DNA from 4 places in the Mesorhizobium sp. B2-4-19 genome. Region 2 is predicted to be linked to each of the others. Evidence: predicted binding sites of a transcription regulator. Region 2 holds the regulator's gene; each other region holds the start of a gene.

The links. Region 2 encodes PhoB, which activates phosphate uptake and scavenging genes when phosphate is short. Its sites were predicted from a motif close to TGTCATNNANCTGTCAT; they were not measured.
Region 1: a site for PhoB is predicted at 789-805, ahead of FJ546_RS03715 (ceramide glucosyltransferase). Genes of this name have one in related genera too.
Region 3: a site for PhoB is predicted at 774-790, ahead of FJ546_RS08000 (RNA degradosome polyphosphate kinase). Genes of this name have one in related genera too.
Region 4: a site for PhoB is predicted at 1,369-1,385, ahead of FJ546_RS30155 (LTA synthase family protein). Genes of this name have one in related genera too.

The regions. Positions count from the first base shown of each region.
Region 1 is NZ_VFUV01000002.1:91,446-93,645, reverse strand. Features, by position in the region: gene FJ546_RS03725 (Hsp33 family molecular chaperone) at 1-255, shown strand, start outside; gene apaG (Co2+/Mg2+ efflux protein ApaG) at 293-685, opposite strand; gene FJ546_RS03715 (ceramide glucosyltransferase) at 914-2,065, shown strand; gene FJ546_RS03710 (O-succinylhomoserine sulfhydrylase) at 2,099-2,200, opposite strand, start outside.
Region 2 is NZ_VFUV01000016.1:85,284-87,483, reverse strand. Features, by position in the region: gene pstB (phosphate ABC transporter ATP-binding protein PstB) at 1-324, shown strand, start outside; gene phoU (phosphate signaling complex protein PhoU) at 350-1,057, shown strand; gene phoB (phosphate regulon transcriptional regulator PhoB) at 1,079-1,768, shown strand; gene FJ546_RS23625 (ROK family protein) at 1,781-2,200, opposite strand, start outside.
Region 3 is NZ_VFUV01000003.1:392,103-394,302, reverse strand. Features, by position in the region: gene FJ546_RS08010 (FAD-dependent monooxygenase) at 1-445, opposite strand, end outside; gene FJ546_RS08005 (zinc-finger domain-containing protein) at 465-710, opposite strand; gene FJ546_RS08000 (RNA degradosome polyphosphate kinase) at 939-2,200, shown strand, end outside.
Region 4 is NZ_VFUV01000030.1:16,972-19,171, forward strand. Features, by position in the region: gene FJ546_RS30155 (LTA synthase family protein) at 1-1,330, opposite strand, end outside; gene fabD (ACP S-malonyltransferase) at 1,609-2,200, shown strand, end outside.

The DNA.
Region 1 (2,200 bases), on a different contig from region 2:
ACCGAGCTGATCGATCCGACGATCGGCGCCGAACGGCTGCTCTATCGCCTGTTCCACGAGCATGGCGTGCGCGTTTTCGGCGGCGTTCCCGTCGCCGACCAGTGCTCATGCTCGCGCGACAAGATCCGCGGCATCCTCGAGGGTTTCTCCGCGCAGGAGATCAAGGACAGCACCGAGGATGGCGGCATCCACGTCGCCTGCGAATTCTGCTCGACACAGTACGACTTCGATCCGGCGGAATTTGCCGCGCAGTAAAGCCAGTCCTTCTCCTCGTAAAACGGGGAGAAGGACGCTAATTCACCGTACGCCTGGTCCCCGGCAGATCCAGCGAAAATGCCGGGATGGCGATGTCGAAGGTCTCGCCGCGCTTGTTGCGCATCGTGTAGTGCCCGACCATGATGCCTGATGGTGTCGAGAGCGGGCAGCCGGACGTGTACTGATAGCTGTCGCCGGGATTGAGTTCGGGCTGGTCGCCGACGACGCCCGGGCCACGCACTTCCTCGACCCGGCCGGCACCGTCGGTGATGTGCCAATAACGCGACAGAAGCTGCACGATTTCGTCCGACTGGTTGTCGATCGTTATGTGATAGCCCCAGACATAGCGGTTCTCGGAAGGATCGGAGCGGTCCTCGAGGTAGAACGACCTGACCTGCACTTCGATGTTGCGCGTGACGGCGCGGTACATAAGCGGCTCCAAAACGATCCGATACCTTTCGGCGCTCCTGGCGAGCAGGTCAACGAGCGCGTCTTGTCGCGCCTCGTCCTGAAACGCAGGTGCCGGCAAAGAATGTCATTTAAGTGACACATGACAATGATGGGGTGCGCCAACCACTGCCGGGCGACTCGGGCGCTCTGTCGAACTGTCGAAAACGGCCGCCGCACCGGCCGGTTTTTCTGGAGTGACCGGATCTCGATGGAACTCACTCTCATAACCGCCTCGCTGTCGTCCGCTCTCATCGCCTCAAACCTCGCCAGTATCCTGCTCGCCGCCTCACGGTTGAGACGGCGCACCACGATCGCGCCGCCGGCCGGCAAATCGCCGCCGGTATCGATCGTCATACCCTGGCGCGGCGTCGAGCCGTTCACGCAGGAGACGCTGGAGCGCGCTTTCTCGCTCGACTGGCCGCGCTACGAGCTGATCTTCTGCGTTGCTCATGGCGACGATCCGGTGGTCAGGTTGATCCGCGCCGCCATTGGCCGCTTTCCAAAAGTGCCGGCCCGGCTGTTGATCGGTGACGACCGCGTCAGCGCCAATCCCAAGCTCAACAATTGCGTCAAGGGTTGGGAAGCCGCGCGGCACAACTGGGTCGTCCTCGCCGACTCCAACGTGCTGATGCCGAGAGACTACATCCAGCATCTGATGGCGGCGTGGCGACCGGATACCGGCCTTGTCTGCTCGACACCGATCGGCTCGCGGCCGGAGGGCTTCTGGGCCGAGGTCGAATGCGCCTTCCTCAACACGCTGCAGGCCCGCTGGCAATATGCCGGTGAGGCGCTCGGCCTCGGCTTTGCCCAGGGCAAGAGCATGCTGTGGAACAAGCCGATGCTGGATGCCAATGGCGGCATCCGCGCGCTGGCCGCTGAAATCGCCGAGGATGCGGCGGCGACCAAGCTGGTGAACAGCGTAGGCCTATGCGTCAATCTCGTCGCGGCACCCTTCGAGCAGCCGCTTGGCAGGCGCACGCTTGGCACGATCTGGTCGCGCCAGGCCCGCTGGGCGCGCCTGCGCCGCGTCACCTTCCCGCGGTTCTTCGCCCCGGAAATCCTGACTGGCGCGGTGGTGCCGCTGGCGCTTGCGCTGGTTGCGGCGGCAAGCGCCGGCTTCAGCCTGCCGCTGACGGCCATCGCCGTGCTGGCGGCCTTCTATCTACCGGAATGCGCCCTGGCCCGGTCCAAGGGCTGGCACCTGTCGCCGCGCACGGTCGCGGCGATGATTGCGCGGGACTTGATGCTTCCAACCATGTGGGCGCGCGGCTGGCTCGGCGGCGCCGTCGACTGGCGCGGCAATGCGATGATCATCGGCACCAAGGCCGCCGAACTGGAAGAGGCGTCGTCGCGCGCCTGATCGCGGCGCGCACGACGCTGCCTCGACGGCTCCCTATTTGGCGGCCTTCAGCGCCTGCGCAATATCTTCCAGCAGGTCGTCGGTATCCTCCAGGCCGACCGACAGCCTGAGCGTGCCAGGCCCGATGCCGAGTTC
Region 2 (2,200 bases):
GGCCTTAGCCTGTCGGGCGGCCAACAGCAGCGGCTGTGCATCGCCCGCACCGTGGCGGTGAAGCCTGAAGTCATCCTGCTCGACGAGCCGGCCTCGGCGCTCGACCCGCTGTCGACCGCCAAGATCGAGGAACTGATCGACGAGTTGCAGGCCGACTACACGATCGTCATCGTCACCCACAACATGCAGCAGGCGGCGCGCGTCTCGAAGCAGACCGCCTTCATGTATCTGGGCGAACTGGTCGAATTCGACCGTACCGAGAAGATCTTCACGTCGCCTCGCGAGAAGCGCACGCAAGACTACATCACTGGCCGCTTCGGCTGATCGCACGCATACGAGGACCAGGATCATGGCCGAACACACAGTCGCAGCCTTCGACGAGGATCTCGGACAGATCAGCAGGCTGATCAGCGACATGGGCGACCTTGCCGGCTCGATGGTCGGCGGCGCCACCAAGGCGCTGCTGAACTCCGACAATGCGCTCGCCCAGCGCGTCGTCTCCGACGACGCCATCATGGATGCGCGCCAGCGCGAGCTCGACGACCGCGCCATCACGCTGATCGCCAAGCGCCAGCCGATGGCCGACGATCTGCGCCATGTCGTCGGCTCGATCCGCATGGCCGGCGACCTCGAACGCATTGGCGACCTTGCCAAGAACATCGCCAAGCGCGTCGGTACTGTAGGCCTCAGCGCCACGCCGCGCGACCTGTCGCATTCCATCGACGCCATGGCGCAGCTGGTGCTGATCCAGGTGCAGGGCGTCATCGAGGAGTATGCGGCGCGCGATGCCGCGGCACTGGCGAAGCTGCGCGCCGACGACGAGCGCATCGACGTCAAATACACTTCCGTCTTCCGCGAACTGCTGACCTATATGATGGAAGATCCGCGCAACATCACGGCTTGCACGCATCTGTTGTTCTGCGCCAAGAATCTCGAACGCATCGGCGACCACGTGACCAACATCGCCGAGAATGCGTACTATGTCCTGACCGGCACGCAGCTGCCCGCCAACCGTCCAAAACAGGACGAGACGGCGATGTCGGCGCCGGCGGCCTGAGAGCGCAGGGGTAACCAATCGATGATCGCACCACGCATCATGGTGGTGGAGGACGAGGAGCCGCTCGGCGTGCTCCTCCGCTACAATCTGGAATCGGAGGGTTACCAGGTCGAGGTGGTGACACGCGGCGACGAAGCCGAAATCCGCCTGCAGGAGAACGTGCCCGACCTCCTCGTGCTCGACTGGATGGTGCCGGCGGTATCCGGCATCGAACTCTGCCGGCGGTTGCGAATGCGGCCCGAGACCGAGCGGCTGCCGATCATCATGCTGACCGCGCGGGGCGAGGAAAGCGACCGTGTACGTGGGCTTTCCACCGGCGCCGACGACTATCTGGTCAAGCCGTTCTCGACGCCGGAATTCATGGCCCGCGTCAAGGCGCTGCTGCGCCGCGCCAAGCCGGAAGTGCTGTCGAGCGTGCTCAAGGTCGGCGATATCGTGCTCGACCGTGAATCGCACCGGGTCTACCGCAAGAAGAGCGAGATCCGGCTCGGGCCGACCGAATTCCGCCTGCTCGAATTCATGATGCGCCATCCCGGCCGCGTGTTCTCGCGCAGCCAGCTGCTCGACAATGTCTGGGGCGAGACGATCTACATCGACGAGCGCACCGTGGACGTGCATGTCGGCCGGTTGCGCAAGGCGGTCAACAATGGCCGCATGCCGGATGTCATCCGCACCATCCGTGGGGCGGGCTACGCGATCCGCGAGGATTGAGCACGACCTGACTCAGGCAACGTTTTTCTTCGCGGCGGGGCCTGCTTTCGTTTGCACGCCGGGCGCGAAAATCTCCTGGTCGACGAAGGTCAGCGCGCGCATGGCGCAACCTTCGCGGATCAGCGGCAGTTCGTTCGGTTCGGTGTCGAAGGAGATCGATTCCGAGTGCTGGCCACCGGCGGTCTGGGCGATCGCCTCGCGCAATGCCGGCTCGATCAGGTCGAAGGCGGCGGCGCTGACGCCGACCATGGCGACGGGCGCGGGATCGATCAGCGCGAACAGGCTGCCGAGGCCGTAACCCAGCGCCTCGCCGGCCTTGCGATAGGCTTCGCGCTCGGGCCCGTCCCGTTCCCGTGCCGTCGTGGCCAGCGCCCGCATCTGCGCGTCGCTGACATCGGCCACAGGCTCGGTGTCCTCGCTGAGCTGCCTGGC
Region 3 (2,200 bases), on a different contig from region 2:
CGGTCGCCGTGACACCATGGCCGCCAGTCGCAATTTTTTCAACGCGCGCCCCGAGCGTGAGATGGATATCAGGCATCTCTGCCACACACGCCATCAGCGCAGCCTGCAGGTCGGCGCGATGGGCGACGAGATAGGGAGCGCCCCAGCGGCTTTCACCCGATTGTCCCAACGGCACACGCGCCAATTGGCGTAACGTCCTGGCATCCCTCAGCACCACGGCCTCCGGCCGCACCGTCGCCGGCAGCAGCCGGTCGAGCACGCCGAGGTCGCGCAGGATGCGTGTGGCGTTGGGAGAAAGTTGGAGGCCGGCGCCTACGGCTTCCAGGCGCGGCGCTTGCTCGAACACCTGCACGCGATAGCCGCGTCTGGCAAAAGCAAGTGCCGCTGTCAGCCCGGCGACGCCCGCTCCGGCGATGACGATTTGCCGGGAGCGCTGGTCGTCCATCAGATCCGTCGGGACAGAATCAGGCGGCTTGGTGGATGTAGAGGCAGCCTGCCGGCAGCGTTTCCGTTGCCTTCAGCTTCGGCGAATAGCGGTAAAGCGTCGAGCAATAGGGGCAGACTTTTTCATTGTCGTCTCCCATGTCGAGAAACACATGCGGGTGGTCGAAAGGCGGATTGGCGCCCGTGCACATGAATTCCTTGACCCCGATGTCGATCGCCGGATGGCCGGCATCGTTCTGGAAATGGGGAATGGAACCGCCTGCCATCGTCGTCTCCTTAACGCAGTCTCGCATGCATCTGGATCATAACAGGTCTCTTTGCAAGATCGATGAAATGAAACTGTCGCAAAAGCCTGTCAGAGGATAAGTTGAGCCGGTTAAGCGTGTGACCGCGGAAGCCAAGCGATTCCGCGACCGATCACGCCTCACGAAGGCATGTTAGAGCGTTCATCGCCGTCTGGCGGCGCTCCAAGGGAATGGTTGTGGGCAGGGACAATGAACGAACTGAAGCCGGTGCAGAGCGAATTCGTCAATGTCGAGGTGGCCAATTCAGAGGGCGGCAACCCGGATCGCTTCGTCAACCGGGAGTTTTCCTGGCTGCAATTCAATCGTCGCGTTCTCGAGGAATCGCTGAACACCCACCATCCGCTGCTGGAGCGCGTTCGCTTCCTGTCGATCTCGGCCGCCAATCTCGATGAATTCTTCATGGTGCGCGTCGCCGGCCTCGCCGGCCAGGTGCGCGAAGGCATTACGCTGAAAAGCCCTGACGGCCGCACCCCCGAACAGCAGCTCGAACAGCTGCTGCGCGAGGTCGAGCGGCTGCAGGAAGACCAGCAGAAGAGCCTTTCGGCGCTTACGGTGCTGCTCAACAAGGAAGGTATTGAGAGCATCACGCGCGATGCGCTGACCAAGGACGAGAAGGTCTGGCTGGAAGAGCATTTCCAGGATCAGGTGTTTCCGGTGCTTACCCCGCTGTCGATCGACCCGGCGCATCCGTTCCCGTTCATTCCCAATCTCGGCTTCTCGATGGCGCTGCAGCTGCGCCACCGCAAGAATGGCGAGGAGATGAGCGCGCTCCTGCGTCTGCCGGTGGCGCTGAAGCGTTTCATCCGGCTTCCCGATCGCAAGCACCATGTCCGCTTCATCCCGCTTGAGGAGGCAGTCGGTCTCTATATCGGCAAGCTGTTTCCGGGTTACGAGGTCAAGGGCTCCGGCACATTCCGCATCATCCGCGACAGCGATATCGAGGTCGAGGAGGAATCGGAAGATCTGGTGCGCCTGTTCGAGACGGCGCTGAAGCGCCGCCGCCGCGGCTCGGTGATCCGCATCGAGTTCGACAAGCTGATGCCGGCGGAACTGCGCGATTTCGTGGCCGGCGAGCTCGGCGTCTCGTCGAGCCGCATCAGCGTGCTCACCGGTCCGCTGGCGCTCAGCCAGATATCCGAGATCGTCGCTGTTCCCCGCGATGATCTGAAGTTCACCCCCTACAACCCGCGCTTTCCCGAACGTATCCGCGAGCATGGCGGTGACTGCTTTGCCGCTATCCGCGAGAAGGACATCATCGTCCACCACCCCTACGAATCCTTCGACGTCGTCGTGCAGTTCCTGCGCCAGGCGATGGCCGATCCGGAAGTGGTGGCGATCAAGCAGACGCTTTACCGAACCTCCAACGACAGCCCGATCGTGCGCGCGCTGGTCGACGCAGCCGAGGCGGGCAAGTCGGTAACCGCGTTGGTCGAGCTCAAGGCGCGCTTCGA
Region 4 (2,200 bases), on a different contig from region 2:
TCGGGTTGTAATAGCGGTTCGGTTCATAGGGGCCATGGTTCTGCAGGCTGACAGCGAAGAAGAACACCGGGTCGCCGCTGGCGTCGGCTTCGCGGATGATCTCGTCGGTCATCGCCGCGTCGGATGCCAGCGGTCCGCGCTTTTCCATGGGCGGCAGCGTCTCTTCCGACTTGAAATCGTTGAAACCGAAATCGGCGTAGACCGCGCCACGGTTCCAGAACCAGTTGGTGCCGGGATGGATGGCACGCGCCCTGTAGCCCTCGCTCTTCAGGAAGGTCGCCATGGAAGGCGTCGGCGTGCGCACATATTGCTGGTAGGGGATGCTGCCAGCCGGAAGGAAAGCGTTGGAAAAGCCGGTCAGCGCCTCGAATTCGATGTTGGCGGTCATGCCGCCGAATTCAGGCGAGAACATCGAACCGGAACGCAATGCCCGCACGGTGGGAATGGGATCCGGCGTGATGGTGACGCCGGGCAGCCTGGTCGGATCCCAGAAGGATTCGCTCATGACGACAATGATGTCGGGCTTTTCATCGGGCACCGAGGCCGTCGCCTGCGGCCGGTCGATCGCCGCGATCGCCTTGTCCGTGTAGCCCGGCGGCGCCGAGACGTGCGCCATCGGCACGTTGAGCGCGAAGGCGAGCGCAAAGCCGTTGGACGCGTAGTTCTCCTTCTGGTCCCACATGATCGGGATGATCTGCAGCCGATCCCTGGTCCAGGAGAAGGTGGCATAGTCCATGATCGAGACGAAGAAGGCGAGCAGCGGCACCGCCAGCGTCAGCCGGGCAAGGCGGCCCTTGTGGCTGAGCGCTGGAATCTTGCGGCGCCACAGCCGCCAGCCATAGACGAGCAGCGACAGGCCGGCGATGACGCCGACGACCATGGCAAGCGCGGTCATCGGCCGTTCACGCACCAGAAGCGGCAGCAGCGCGAAGATCTGGCGAGCGTAGAGGAAGTCAGTCGGGTAGAGCGGATCGCCGAGATAATGCGATTTCTGATGGCCGACAAAAGCCAGCGCCAGCGTCAAGGGCGCGACGATCATCAGGCTCTGGTGGCTGCGTCCCAGAACGGCGTCGAGACCGATGAGGATCAGCGCGAACACGACGATGGTGGTCCAACCCGGCTTGAGCGGCTGCAGGAAGAAGGAAACGGTGCCAGCAACGTCACCGCGCACGATCAATTCGATCGCGAACACCAGAATGGCGGAGATCGCGAGGCTTATCAGCCCGTAACGGACGACTGGCCATCTCCGGCCCGGCAAATAGCCGGTGGACGGATCGTCTTCCAGGAATTGAGGCGCAGCTTTGCTGGCGCGTTTTGAACTCTTTGCCACTTTAACTTCCCACCCGGCGACAACCCAAGTCACGCGATTGTCATATAATTGTCACGCGAAGCTAGCGCCTGTGGCGGAAATAAGAAGAGCCAGCGAACGATTCGTGAGCGGTTTTCATCAGGTGTGATCGCCAAAAAGCCCTTTCGGAACAGGCACTCGGCGTACGGTTCGCAACTGGGGCCGGGTTGAACCGGGCTTGACTTGGCGGCCCGCCTTGCGCCACAGGCAGGGAAAATTCGTGTTATCGGCAAGTAAAACCAGTCTTCGGGAGCCCACGCATGGCCGTCGCATTCACCTTTCCGGGACAAGGCAGCCAGGCTGTCGGCATGGGCAAGGATCTCGCCGACGCCTTTCCCGAGGCACGCAGGGTTTTCCAGGAAGTCGATGACGCGCTCGGCGAAAACCTGTCGAAGCTGATCTGGGAAGGTGCGGAAGAGACCTTGACTCTGACCGCCAACGCGCAGCCGGCGCTGATGGCGGTTTCGCTGGCGGCGATCAGGGCGCTGGAAGCGCGCGGTTTCTCGCTGAAGGACAAGGTCGCCTATGTCGCCGGCCATTCGCTGGGCGAATATTCGGCCCTTGCCGCCGCCGGTTTCGTTTCCGTCGCCGATGCGGCTCGGTTGCTGCGCATTCGCGGCAACGCCATGCAGGCAGCGGTACCGGCCGGCGAGGGCGCCATGGCGGCCATCATCGGGCTGGAGCAGCCGGATGTCGAAGCGGCTTGCGCCGAGGCCGCGCAAGGCTCCGGCAAGGTCTGCCAGATCGCCAACGACAATGGCGGCGGCCAGCTTGTCATTTCCGGCGCCAAGGCCGCGGTCGAGCTGGCCGCCAAATTGTGCACCGAAAAGGGCGCCAAGCGGGCGCTGATGC